Regions from separate parts of the Shewanella sp. SM69 genome, predicted to be linked through region 1. Evidence: predicted binding sites of a transcription regulator. Region 1 holds the regulator's gene; each other region holds the start of a gene.

Region 1 (4,706 bases):
ACGCTCAAAGTACCGTAGAGTTTTTTATCGTAGAACTCAGGCGCGGTAATGCCATGTAAAGCCCCTAAACGCTGGGCGAGTAAATGGCTCTCAGACTCAAGTTCTGAGCGCTCCATCTTAGGTCTGTTCGCTAACAGATTGAAAATAATAGCGTAGCGTTGCAAAGTTTCACTCACTGAACTGGCTAACAACAATAATTGGCTTGAGTGCTCAGGCACGACAGCTAAAGTATCTGTCTCAACCACTAAACCTTGCCCAATCAGGAAATCCAGCACTTGCTCAACATAGGCTGGTAAGTCTTTAATTCCCATGAAGAGTTCGGCTTTCAGCAGTGGATAAAAATCGGCAACGATTGAAACCACTTGCTGGCGCGGGATCTGTTCATTGTGGGTTAAACAACTCGCAATTAATGAAGGAACAATAAATAAGTGAATGATATTGTTACGATAGTAAGTCATAGACACAGCCTGACTCGCTTCGATAGACACTATTTCCCCTAAAGGATCGGCACTAACAACAAACTTGTTCAGCTCTAAACCTTGCTGCACTAAATGCTTACCATCACCTTCGGCAACAGATGTATAAGAAGTGTAAGGCACTTTTTTGAGTAGGGTCAGATACAAATCAAGCTGACGCTCCAGCAGACTACGTTCTAAGGCGTTTTGATCTGTCGCCAGTAAAACTAAGCTAGTCAAAGTCACAGAACTCGCGGCTGCGGCATCATTGATACGCGTCATCACCCGATTAGCCAGCACGTTTACCGCTGGCGTTAACCAACTTGGTTTCTGCTCGGGATCATCGGCCAACTCAGCACGCCAGTTTGGCGCACGCTCATTTAAGAAATTTTGCAGGGTAATAGGCTCGCCAAAATTCACATAACCTTGGCCGAAATTACCTAATTTACGAATGGCACCGAACACCTGCCACACAGATTCTTTTTTCTTTTTCTTACCGCTTAACTCTTTATGGTAAGTCGCTACTTCCATCACATGGTCATAGCCTAAATACACAGGCACAAGTGTGACAGGACGTTCAATACCGCGCAGTACGCTGTTCATCGTCATGGCGATCATGCCAGTTTTCGGCGCCAACAGACGGCCAGTACGTGAACGGCCACCTTCGGAGAAGTATTCCACCGAATAACCTTTAGCAAACAGCTGATCTAAATACTCACGAAATACTGCGGTGTACAGCTTGTTACCATTAAAACTACGGCGGATGAAGAAGGCACCACCGCGACGGAACATAGGTCCCGCGGGCCAGAAATTGAGGTTGATGCCAGCAGCAATGTGCGGCGGAACCATGCCTTGATAATACAAAATATACGATAACAGCAGGTAATCCATGTGGCTGCGATGGCAAGGCACATAAACAATCTCGTGGCCATCATGGTGCAACTGCCGAACTTGCTCGGCGCCTTTAATGTTGATCCCGCTGTAAAGCTTGTTCCACAGCCAAGTTAAGAAACGCTCGGCAATGCGCACTAAACTGTCTGAGTAATCGGCAGCGATTTCATCGAGGTACTCAATAGCCGTCTCGCGCGCTTGGGTCTCAGAAATCTTTTTACTGGCGGCTTCTTCTTGAATCGCTTTGCGCAGCGACTCAGATTTGAGCAACGAATGAAACAGTGCTTGGCGGTTTGGCAGCACAGGCCCTGTCATTACCTTACGTTGACGACGGAAATGCACGCGCGCAACCCGTGCTAACTTATGGGCAATCCCCATGTCGGTGCCATGTTCGTCAGCCATGTAACGCAGGGATACGGCATTCGAAAACTGCACGAAGTTATGTCGACCTAAGAACAGAATCATCAAGCACTTGCGCAACCAAGTCGGGTTTTCCCGCTCAAATACGGCCGCCTTCATAGTGTCGTCTTCTTTCCCTGGCGTGCGACCCCAATACAAGCTCACGGGCACCAGTTGAATATCCAATTCAGGACGTTCCTTATGCACGGCTAACAAACGCATAAAGCATTCGAGGAAAGGCTCATTACCAGCACGTTCGCCAAATAGTGGCTTACGTCCTTGAAGACAGACAACCCGAGGCGCAGTCACACCATTAGCCACTAGAGGCTCATAAGGGCTTGGTAAGCCTAACTTAGCCGTTATTTCGCTCAAAGCAGCGATGTCACTGAGGGATTCTGTTTTCATCACATAAACAAGGGGTCTGGAAGCATCCAGATTCAGATCGGCAAAGGGATCCTGAGGCACCACAATAGTGTGCACTAAGTGTTTTTGGATCCAACGTAATGATTTCAACCAAAGAGAGTCGTGTTTAGGCATTATTCTTATGCAATTAAGTGCGTTTACTAGCCCGATAGAATACCAGACTATGGGCAATATTCGCTAATTCTCTCCAACATAGCTAAAAAGTGGTTAATACTTGCGCTGCAAATAATACTGTATATACTAACAGTAACTGTATAGAAAAACAGGAAACACCATGAGACCTTTGACGCCACGCCAAGCTGAAATATTAGAGCTAATTAAACGAAATATTGCCGATACTGGCATGCCACCCACTCGGGCAGAAATCGCAACCCGTTTAGGTTTTAAGAGCGCCAATGCGGCTGAAGAACACCTTAAAGCGTTGGCGAAAAAGGGCTGCATTGAGATCATGCCTGGCACATCTCGGGGCATTCGTCTGCCTGCGGAAATCGAAGATTTGACTGAAACAGGTTTACCGCTCATCGGCCAAGTGGCCGCAGGTGAACCTATCCTCGCCCAAGAACATGTTGAACAGTACTACCAAGTCGACCCAAGCATGTTCCATCCCGCCGCCGATTTTTTACTGCGAGTAAAAGGCGACAGCATGAAAAATATCGGCATTCTCGAAGGTGATTTGCTGGCAGTTCATAAAGTAGAACAAGCTAGAAATGGTCAAGTGGTTGTCGCTAGAGTCGATGACGATGTCACTGTTAAACGTTTCGAAAAAAAAGGTAATGTAGTCTATCTACATGCCGAAAATGAAGATTACTCCCCGATTAAAGTGGATTTAGGCTTCCAAAGTTTAACAATTGAAGGACTCGCCGTCGGTGTGATCCGTAATGGAGATTGGCTATGAATAAACTACTTGGCAATGCCCCCCGCCATCCGGGCCTGTGGCTCGATGAAGTCCGTGATGCTGACTATGACTGGCACCATGCGCCCATCGCCTGCATGCCAACTAAGACTCAAGGTCGCCAAGAATTAATTCATCTGAGTGCACAACTCGCTCAGTTAAGCCAACAGGGCCGTTGGTTAGTGCTCATCAACCCTCCAAGTATTGGCTACAAGCAAATGCTCGCCAGCGCAGGTGTGCGTATGGATAGAGTTTTGCTGGTACATGCTAAAGATGAAGTCGAAACCCTGTGGGCAATGGAAAAAGCCCTGACAAGTGGTACGTCCAGTGCAGTCATTACTTGGACTCAATCATTGGATGCGCGGGATAATCGACGCCTACAAATCGTGGCTAAAAGTGCCCGAGCTATGGGCATAGTGCTTGAAGACGTAAACAGTCACTTACATGCCGACGTACGCATTGAGCAAGGCAATCTCTTCGGTCAGCAATCTTTTTTTAGCGCTGTACACTAAATATTCATTTAATTTTTACCTTGAAAGCCGCCTCACCTATGAATGTGAGGCTTTTTTTTGGCAATTTTTCAGATAATTAGATAAATAAGTGATCTTGATCAATATTTAAACAGCAAGTATGGTTGGTTAAGTCGGTGATGATATATCACCTTCCGTGGTCAATGAATCGAGTATTTATCGAACTCGAAGCGCCACTAAAAATAGAGAACAGATTTATTTCAGCAGTATGTGCCAGCGTGGCTAATTACCAGCAGTAACAATACTTGATTAAAAGTAACAGCCGCCAACGCACGTTGAAGTCAAAAAAGCTTTTTTGGGAACTGAAGAGTTTGCATAGAGTTGAGACTTACTGTGTTGCTCTTCTTTGTAGTTGCTATTCGCAATTGGCAGAGGAGAAGTCTTGTGAAGCAATTGTTGTATTGTTTACTCGTGGTGCTTTTCGCACCACCGTTGACCGCCGCGGACATGCGGTTCAACATGACCCCTGGCGTGACCGAGATCAGTGGCAAGGTTTATCACTTGCACATGACCATTTTGTATATCTGCTGCGCAATAGGCCTAGTGGTCTTTGGCGTCATGATTTACGCCATGATCAACCACAGAAAATCCAAAGGCGCTGTCGCGTCCCACTTTCACGAAAGCACTAAAGTTGAAATCGCTTGGACGATTCTGCCATTTATCATTTTGATCTTAATGGCGATTCCAGCGACAAAAACTTTAATCGCAATGGAAGATCCCAGCAACGCCGATCTCACCGTAAAAGTTACGGGGTCCCAATGGAAATGGCATTACAGCTATTTCGATCAAGATATTGATTTTTATAGCATACTGACAACACCCAGAGCACAAATCGAAGGCACCGAAACCAAGGGTGAAAACTATCTATTGGAAGTCGATAAACCGCTCGTTCTACCAATAAACCGCAAAATCCGCTTTCTGATGACTTCAGAGGATGTCATCCATTCTTGGTGGGTACCCGCCTTTGCCATTAAGAAAGATGCCAATCCAGGATTTATCAATGAGGCCTGGACTCGCATCGACAAACCCGGCATTTACCGTGGTCAATGCGCCGAGCTCTGCGGTAAAGACCATGGTTTTATGCCTATCGTAGTACAAGCGTTACCCGAAGCCGAG
Region 2 (4,706 bases), on a different contig from region 1:
GCGGTATCTCGAACGCTGCGGCCCGCTATTTATCGAGTTAAACCAGGTATCTGGTGAGTTGCATGCGGATAAACATCAAGCGGTTGGCAAATTGCGGATCTCGGCGCCCATCAATACAACCTATCGCTGGCTGGGTGAATCACTCAACGCCTTCCAACGGCATTATCCCAATATTGATATCGATTTAAGTCTGTCGAACATGAATATCGATGTCAGTGAAAACGCCATCGATATCGCCTTTCGAGTGGGCGAACCTAAAGATCCCGATTGGATTGCAAGGCCACTTACCGCGATTAGCTTTGTACTTTGCACCAGCACATCGGCAACCCAGTGGCATGCGCTGCAATCCATTGAAGAGCTGGAACAGCATCCGGTTATCATCGCCAAGCCCACAAAAACGTGGCGTTTACAGCACAATCGCACAGGGCAAAATGTCGAGTTTGAACCAAGGGGGAATATCAAATTAGCCGTCGATGATATGGCGATTGCCTGTCAGGCCGTGGTGGCGGGGCTTGGGATTGGACTCATACCCATCAGCATGGCGAGTGAACAGATACGAAGTGGCAAACTCATTCAAATACTGCCCGAGTGGCAAGGTATTCCGCGTACCGCCTACTTGATGTATCGCGATCGAGACAACCTGCCCTTACGAGTCAGACTGTTAATTGATTTTATGTTGGCGAATCCACCCGAGGCTTATTGAGCCAATGCAGGCATAAGTCTGCGGCTTATCGACTCAATAAACGGCTAGAGTGCTAAATCCAGCTGAGTCTGGCCGTTTAAGCTTGTGGCGACGACAAGAGTAGAATCGGTAAGGCCAACTGAAATCCCTAATAGACGAATGCCACGGCCTTCTTGCCTTTCGATTGCCTGCGCGAGTAGCTCATAGAACATTACAATCGAGACTTCATCGCTGCGGTGCTCAATTGTAGTCTGCTTGAAATCGTTAAACTTAAGTTTGACCACCTGTTTATGTATTTTGCGTTCCTTAGCACTGCGACTTAAACGCAACGACAGTTCTTGGATCAAACTCGGCATCACCTGCTGGCACTGCTCTAAGCTATAAATATCCTTTGCTAACGTGGTTTCAACACCCACTGATTTGCGCTCTCTGTCGGCAGAAATACCCCTTTCATCTATGCCTTGGGAACGCTCAATCAACACACCACCAAACTTACCGAATCGCGCTAAGAGCTCAGGTTTAGAATAAGCTTGCACATCGCCACAGGTATTGAGCCCGAGCGAAGAGAGCTTTTCGGCGGTGACTTTGCCAACACCGGGAATTTTACGCAGCGATAAGGTCTTAACAAACTCAGAAAGCGTCTCTGGCGTAATGACATATTGGCCGTTTGGCTTGTTCAGATCCGAGGCGACCTTAGCTAAAAATTTTACTGGTGCGATACCCGCCGATGCGGTTAAACCCGTTTCGGCTAAGATATCGCGACGAATCGCTTGGGCAATCAAGGTCGCAGAGCCCTTATATTGTTGGCACTCACTCACATCCAAATAAGCTTCATCTAAGGAAAGCGGCTCAATTAATTGGGTATAGCGGGAAAATATTTCACGAATTTGTAGCGACACTTCTTTGTAAACTTGCATCCGACCCGGAACTAAAATCAGCTCAGGGCATAACTTAAAGGCATAAGCCGTTGCCATTGCTGAACGTATACCGAATTTACGTGCCTCGTAACTGCAAGTACTGATAACACCGCGACGGTCGCTACTCCCCCCCACGGCTAAAGGCTTGCCACGGTACTCAGGAAAGTCGCGCATTTCCACTGCAGCAAAATAGCAGTCCATATCGATATGAATAATTTTTCGCACGTTGAATTCCTCCAACGCCAAAATACTGTATATAAAAACAGTAATCAAGTATTCCTGATAGATTTGGGGCCAATAAGATGTGGCCTAGCGCTGAAAAAGAGAACAAGACAAGTGTGAGGAACAACAGACATGCTTAATAACTGAGTTTCCTAGGCCATTACACTCAGTGGCCTAGGTATTTACTCAACCTAACAATCTAAGGCTCACATCTTAGTTTGCAGGTAGTTTTGCAGCCCAACACGGTCGATAAGCCCAAGTTGTTTTTCGAGCCAATACATATGGTCAGACTCTGTATCGTCGAGTAATACTTCAAGGATTTCGCGGGTCTGGTAATCTTGCTTCTGCTCACACAGTGCAATCACTTTGCGCAAATCGTCCGCGACCTTGTATTCGTAGGCGAGATCATTACGTAGCATCTCTTCTACATCTTTACCTATGTTCAATGCCTCACGGGCGGCAACATTGGGTGTACCTTCGAGGAATAAAATGCGCTGCACTAATTTGGCTGCATGGGCTTTCTCATCATCTGACTCATGGGCGATACGCTCATAGAGTTCATTCAGGCCCCAATCTTCATACATATGGGCATGGACAAAATACTGATCCATTGCCGAGAGTTCTCCCGTTAGGAGTCGATTTAACGCATCGATAACGTCTTTATCGCCTTTCATATCTTGCTCCTATTGGTCGCTAATTTGCGATTGTAGATAATTTTGAATACCGGTTAGCGTAATGAGCTCTTGCTGCGACTCGAGCCAATCTAAGTGCTCTTCTTCGTCTTCGAGAATATCTTCCAGCAGATCGCGGCTCACATAGTCCTGTTCGGCTTCACACAAGCTAATCGCATCACGCAGCAATGTAAGCTGCTCTTGCACCATGGCCAGATCGCAGTCGAGCATCTCTTGGCTATGTTCACCAATGCGAAGTTTTTCGAGTTGTTGCAGATTAGGCAGACCTTCCAAAAACAGCACCCGCTCGATGAGCTTATCGGCGTGCTTCATATCTTGGATGGATTTTTTGTATTCGACGTGGTTTAACTTCTCTAAGCCCCAATGTTTAAACATGCGGGCATGGAGGAAATATTGATTGATGGCGGTCAACTCACAGGTAAGCACCCGATTCAGTTGCCCAACCACTTTAGGATGACCTTTCATAAGTTACTATCCTTGGTAAGCGTGAAAAGATTGATCTAAATCAAGCTTCTAGCCTAGTACAATTTATCTACCAACTCAAATTATCTTTATATTTCACTCACTTAATGATGAAAAGCATTCTCATTCCTGCTTAGATTAACTTGCTATCCCACTCTAATCCCAAGGATAAATCTCAAATGATTAACCCGTGTAAGAAAATACGAGGCAAAAAATAGCCCCCTAAATTGGAGGCTATGATCGAATCAAGACTATTTAGATAATGCGGTCTTTCGTTAACTTCTCACGACGCGCTTCTTCAGCGGCCATACGACGTTTACGTTTGTCACAAGGGTCATCACAATCACACGCTTTTTCAATCCCTAGAACACCTAAACCGCCACAACTTCCTTCAACGGCTTTGCGCTTGATGAGATAACCAATCGACATGAGCAAAAAGAAGACTAACAAGATCACAAATGCCGCGATAAAAGAGGTCATGGTTTACTCCAAAAACTAAATAAGGAAAGGCTTGAAGGCGTCGCTGTAATAAACCTTAAATCCGTCGCCTTGCTTTTCGATTAGCATTATCGCCAAGTGTTCCTTCTTGGCAAGCTCCAATGATGCTTCTGTGCCCAAAACCATCATGGCCGTCGCAAAACCGTCGGCCGTCATACAATTTTGATGCAATACAGTCACGGATGCTAACTTATGATTTATCGGTAAACCAGTACGCGGATCGATTATATGCGTAAAACGTTGGCCGTCTTCTTCATAATAATTACGATAGTCACCAGAGGTCGCCATCGCCATAGTACCAGGTGCAATAACCTGCTGTACGGCTTCAGAGCCATCATTGGTCGGTTGCTCTATCGCAACACGCCAAGAGCTTCCATCACCTTTGGCACCTTTGATACTCAGTTCGCCACCGATTTCAACTAAATACCCTGTCGCGTGGTATTTATCAAGAATGGAAGCGATCTTATCAACCCCAAATCCCTTCGCGATTGATGATAAGTCTACATATAAATGGGTGTTGTGCTTACTTAGACGGTTGCCTTCAATGGAAAGTTCACTAATCCCTGTTTTGGCTTTAGCCGCATCAATATCAGCCTGTGTCGGAACTTTCGTTGGACGCTTATCAGGTCCAAACCCCCACAGATTAACTAAAGGACCTAAGGTAATATCAAGTGCCTTATCCGTCACTTGATATAAACGTATTCCCTCTTGCACCACTTTTATGGTATCCGGTGAGACTTCAACGCTTTGCTCCAATGGCAATTGGTTGAAACGGGATAATTCTGAATTAGGCCGATACGTCGACATCTGGTCATTGACTAGCTCAAGGGCTAAATCAATCTCCGCTTGAAGTAACTGCGCCGTCGGCATCTTCTCATTCGGGACGACTTTAATGTGATAAGTCGTGCCCATAGTGCTGCCGGCCAACGAAATGACTTCGTTTTGCTTTGAACAGGCTGAAACAAAAAAGGCCAGTCCCACGAGGACTAGCCAGTTAAATGAATACTTTAACGCTGAGGTATTGATCTTTAAGGTCTGAAACATAGTGACCTACTACTCTTATTTGGGCCCTTAAATGCAAAAGTTGCAGATGAAAGGTTAACCTCAACATCTGCAACTTTTCTATCTAGGACTAATGAACATTAGCCGCCGAAGTCATCCAACAGGATGTTTTCGTCTTCGACACCAAGATTTTTCAACATACCAATGACGGCAGCGTTCATCATTGGAGGT
Region 3 (4,706 bases), on a different contig from region 1:
AAATACCAAGCAACGTGCTACCGATTTTTGACCCCTTAGCTTTCGAGCCGCTTCACACGCATGGAATGACAACGCCTCCTTTAACCCTGCTATCGTCGTTATTCGCTGGCCAACCGAGCGTGTAGAGAATATCTGTCGCTTATTAACGGGCATATCGTCCCAGCTAAACGCCTTTGTCCCATTCAGCTCGAAAACCGTTCTTTCGATGTTAACGCCAAACATTTTCCTCGCGGTCTTAGTCTTCATCTGGGCCAACTGCAGCGCCGTGTGAATCCCCATCGAACTTAGCCACTGACCAATTCGTTTACCCACCCCCCACACATCGGTAGTCAACATCGCCCCTAAGATGGCTTCGCGATTATGCGCTTTAATCACGCAAACACCGCGATAGCCTAAGCGCTTCGCAGCATGATTTGCGGCCTTCGCCAGCGTCAAGGAATCCCCTAGCCCGACACCGATAGGCAATCTAACCTCGCGCCACACATCATGCCTTAGCTTACGGCCTAATTTTGATAGGTTTTGTGGTGTGTCGTTGCCAAATTCAGCAAAAATTTCGTCAATAGAATAGGGAAAATACGAATAGCACTCTCTCGACGCGACCCTCATGAACTGGGTGCTGATTGTTGAATACAACGCATAATTGCTCGAGCAAATGACCACCCCATTCGCCCGACAGAACTCGGCCACTTGAAAGTAAGGCGTGAATTTTTTAAGTCCCAACGCGGCCGCTTCTGGGCTTAACGTCACGATCATCCCGTCATTGTTCGAGACCACGATTAGTGCCTTACCACGATACAGAGGGTTAAAAATCTGTTCGCATGAGCTATAAAATTTATTCCCGTCGCAAAGCGCGATAATACTGCTCATAGCAATAAACTCGGCTGTTTTAGTAGCCTAATTGATGCTGGCACAACACCCTCACACCAAAATCTATCATCCGGCTTGATTAACACCGGCTCAAAATAGTCGTTAGCCGATAACAGCCTGCTATTGGTGAGATCGAGGACTTTACAGACAAATTCGTTTTCGTACATGGCAATAATGACATCGCCTGAACCTGCGGTGAGTTGACGTGACACTATCAGGATGTCACCGGAGTGAATGCCCACCCCCGTCATCGAGTCACCTCTTGCACGGCCCACAAACGTCGATTCAACCAGAAGGTCATCAAGGCTTTTCAACACTAGAGGATCGCGCTTTCGTCGATGAAAGCGCACGGCACAAATGGCCACGCCCTGAATCTCTATCCCGTCTGTGACTGATATTTCGGAATAATGAGCATTGGTATTGGCATGAAGTTTATGATGGTCATGGTCTAGCTGCCGACAAACGGTTTCGCCGTCCACCAGCGCCAAAACGACATCTCCCCGCGTCGCAGTCAATGACTTATCAACGACAAGTAGATCTCCGGTAAATAGCCCAAGACCCGTCATAGCATCGTCGGTAACCTCTGCAAATACCGTTGCTGATGGGTGTGAGACAATAAGATTATTGAGGCTTAGCGCCTTCTCTTGGTATCCAGCGGCGGGGCTCTCAAAGCCGTGTATGCCTGCCGATGCCAAACCAATGATGACGTTCATAGGACAAATCACAAATACTGTACATTAATACAGTATAACTAATTATTGAAACATCGAAAATCCCGAAGATGATTTTTTGCGTAAAGAATACATGGAGGGAACAAATATTAAAAAGATAAGCACTCCATTACAGGGTTAGAAACTACTGCTTGGAAGTTGGGCCTACTACCATCGGGGTTGTAGGCCTCACTGTTTTGAAGAGTATTAGACAGGTGATTTATCGCGTGTAAGTCTCAAACACTCGGTCAATATCCAGCTTGAACGCATCAAGGTCAGGCATTTCTCCAGTATGCTCTACATACCCCCAGAAGAACTCAGCCAGCTCAGCCACAACGTCGAATACCGCAAGCCCTGAGAACGCTTTACCCTCGGCATAGAGATCTTCACCTTTTAGCCAAAACGCTTCAGACAGCGCAAACAGCTCCATCACAAAGTCATCTTCCCCCATCCCCAACACATCACCAATGACTTGCTCGTTGGGGCTCGTCGTCAACACGGCATTGGTCAGATAGTAGTGGTACATAGCGACCTCTGCATGGTTGCGCGGTGCAGTTGGCGTAGTTGCTAGTTCGGTCATTTTTTCTGTCCCATTCAGTTGATGTAGGAACATTCTATTACGGCGGCCGATTCTGGCCAATTTCAGGATTTACCCTTCTATATCAGCACCATACAAGACAAGAATGACGCAAATCACCACGGGAAACGGGAAACGATGTTTCCGTAAAAAAATCGTTTCCATTGCAGAGTGTTGAATAACTGGCTACACTGTGATTTATCGATGTAAGTCATTAACTTTGAAGATGTTTGAGGCAAGCAAATGGAACAATTGGCAGTGAAACCGAAGGCAACTCTTGAGGAAGTGACTAAGCTCGCGAATGAAATGCTTAAAAACGGTGTCGAGCCAACGACACGTAACTTGAGCGTTCATCTGCAGGGCAGAACATCGTCGATCCAAGGGTTCTTGATTGAGTACAAAAATAATCTTGAGCATAGAAAAAATGCTATCGCGGAAGAGGTTGGAAGCCTTGCCGTAGCTAAGTTGCTGTCTCAAGAACTGTTGCTCATGATTGACCGTCGTAACGAATCGCTGACCGAGCAAGTTGCCCAGTTGACGCGAAACCTTGATGAAACGCTATCGCTGTTAAGTGACAGTGAAGATAAGTTAGAAAGCGTCTTGAATACTACGGCGGCTCAAGTTGCGGAGATTGAAACCAGCACCGCAGCCAAGGTCGAAAAGGCCCAATCCGCTGTAAGCCTGATAGAGCAACAACTGCGAGAGTTAAAGGCCACCAGCGAAAAGGCCATTGATGACGCAAGAAATCACGCAAAAGCCGAAGTATTAAAAGCAGAAGCATTAGTAGACGCAGCGAATGGGCGCGTTGCACAAGCAGAGACCGAATTAAGGGCATCTCGAGAGCAAATTAAATTACTCAGCATCGATTTTGCGAAGCGTGAACTAGAACAGCGAGAGTTAGAGCAAGCGAAGGCCACCATTGCAACTCTGCAGGCCACACTATCAAAGCAGCAAGACCAGATCTCATACACCACAGCGAACCTTGAGCGATTGACGCAGGACCGAACAGAATTAAAGGCTACAGAAGCCAAGCTAGGTAAGACTGCGGAAAATTTAACGGCAACCTTAGTATCGGTGCGCAATGAATTAGCAGACTCTCGAGCAAAACTAGCCGAGGTTAATGCAGAAAAGTTGGCATTTGAGCGTGATACGCAAAGACTTAATACAGATCTCAATAGTTATCGTCAGCAAGCAAACCAACTCGGAAGCGTCCAAGCTGAGCTTATTAGCGTCGAAAAACAACTGAATCAGGTGAAATTAGATCTATCTCAATCCGAGCGTGAACGGGAGATATTATCCCAAGCTCTAGCTGCCAACCGTGTGGCGGGCAGTCAGACCGAGAAAAAATAAGATATTTCGAAGGATGTTCGTGTTGGAGAGGAATAACTTTCATACTCCTTGTGGCTTACTTCTGGACAAAAGCAAGTTAGAGTAACAGATCTAACTTGCTTCATTCAGATGAGAAAAAGTAAACTTAATTACAAAAGTGCATATGACTTATCTTACCTACCTAATCTCAACCTTGCGCTAGCATCAGCATCATACCGTTTCGCATCATGCTCATAAGACTCTGCGATAGCAAACAGAAGTTTCGCGGCAACATAAGGGTAAGATGACAGCATTTTCTGACCAAACTCCCTGTATTTTTCTGCTAGGTTTCTTTCTTGGTCGCCACCATCACTAGGCATACGCGTTGTGACTTCTCGAGAATTATAAACACCTGTGCGCATTCCTCTCATGATGCCTTCAGACTGAAAGTCTTCAAGGATCTCTCTTACTTCTTCACACGGCCAAATTTCGTCTTTTCCGATAGCAGATGCTGATAGTAGTGTCCCGATACATAAATCACCAACTTCTGAACGGTTAAGTTCTTCACATGATTCGCGGACAATTGTCACCCACTTTCTAAGTCTTTCGGTTTCCAATTCACCTAAGTCGTTATGACCAGGGATAATTTTGACAGCTTCAAGTAAGTGGTAACCACGTTTAGCCAGATTTTCAGACACTTGTACTTCATTCGGTTCAAGTCTTCCATCCTGTCGTTTGGCTATCCAAGTGATCGCTTGTACATACAATTCTGGGTGAAGCTCAATATACCGTTCCAAATTAGGAATCGAGTTGTCCTTTTCACCTCCCAATCTAGAAGACAGCAACTCCATATACGCATATTCTAGGCCTGCTTTATCTTCTAGAGATAGCTCATGGCTAGCATCGATATGTTTGAATGCTTCCGTTATATGGTAGCTATCTAGCATATACTGATCTGATTTCTCATTGCCCTCTGTTGCAATACTTGAGAGCAGGCGATACAAGATTTTTACCCCTAGCTTTTCTGGGTGATGCTGGATGCAAGAAAAGGCTGCGCGTGGCCTATTAGCTGCCATCAACCTTTCTGTACCTTCGTTGTTTTCTTCATCACATTCGTGGATCCACGAGGGCTCTACCTTTTCCCAATATTTTTTCTGGGCATCTAGACTTAAAGCATCGACCATAATCCAAGTAGATTTCCTAAAAGGGGCGAGTAAAAGTAGCTCTACTAAGTCTACATCTGA

The links. The regulator LexA, encoded in region 1, represses DNA repair genes until DNA is damaged. The targets are predictions, from matches to a motif close to TACTGTATNNNNATACAGTA.
Region 2: dinB (DNA polymerase IV) is a predicted target of LexA. The motif match lies at 1,848-1,867, and genes of this name have one in related genera.
Region 3: L5M37_RS19675 (S24 family peptidase) is a predicted target of LexA. The motif match lies at 1,596-1,615, and genes of this name have one in related genera.

Annotation. Positions count from the first base shown of each region.
Region 1 is NZ_JAKKRV010000016.1:36,835-41,540, reverse strand. It holds gene plsB (glycerol-3-phosphate 1-O-acyltransferase PlsB) at 1-2,282, opposite strand, end outside; gene lexA (transcriptional repressor LexA) at 2,443-3,063, shown strand; gene L5M37_RS18640 (cell division inhibitor SulA) at 3,060-3,572, shown strand; gene coxB (cytochrome c oxidase subunit II) at 3,975-4,706, shown strand, end outside.
Region 2 is NZ_JAKKRV010000006.1:180,188-184,893, reverse strand. It holds gene L5M37_RS10620 (LysR family transcriptional regulator) at 1-703, shown strand, start outside; gene dinB (DNA polymerase IV) at 748-1,824, opposite strand; gene bfr (bacterioferritin) at 2,028-2,495, opposite strand; gene bfr (bacterioferritin) at 2,505-2,978, opposite strand; gene nqrM ((Na+)-NQR maturation NqrM) at 3,231-3,455, opposite strand; gene L5M37_RS10595 (FAD:protein FMN transferase) at 3,471-4,517, opposite strand; gene nqrF (NADH:ubiquinone reductase (Na(+)-transporting) subunit F) at 4,616-4,706, opposite strand, start outside.
Region 3 is NZ_JAKKRV010000018.1:28,075-32,780, forward strand. It holds gene L5M37_RS19670 (Y-family DNA polymerase) at 1-867, opposite strand, end outside; gene L5M37_RS19675 (S24 family peptidase) at 864-1,580, opposite strand; gene L5M37_RS19680 (hypothetical protein) at 1,798-2,157, opposite strand; gene L5M37_RS19685 (hypothetical protein) at 2,398-3,504, shown strand; gene L5M37_RS19690 (HigA family addiction module antitoxin) at 3,657-4,706, opposite strand, start outside.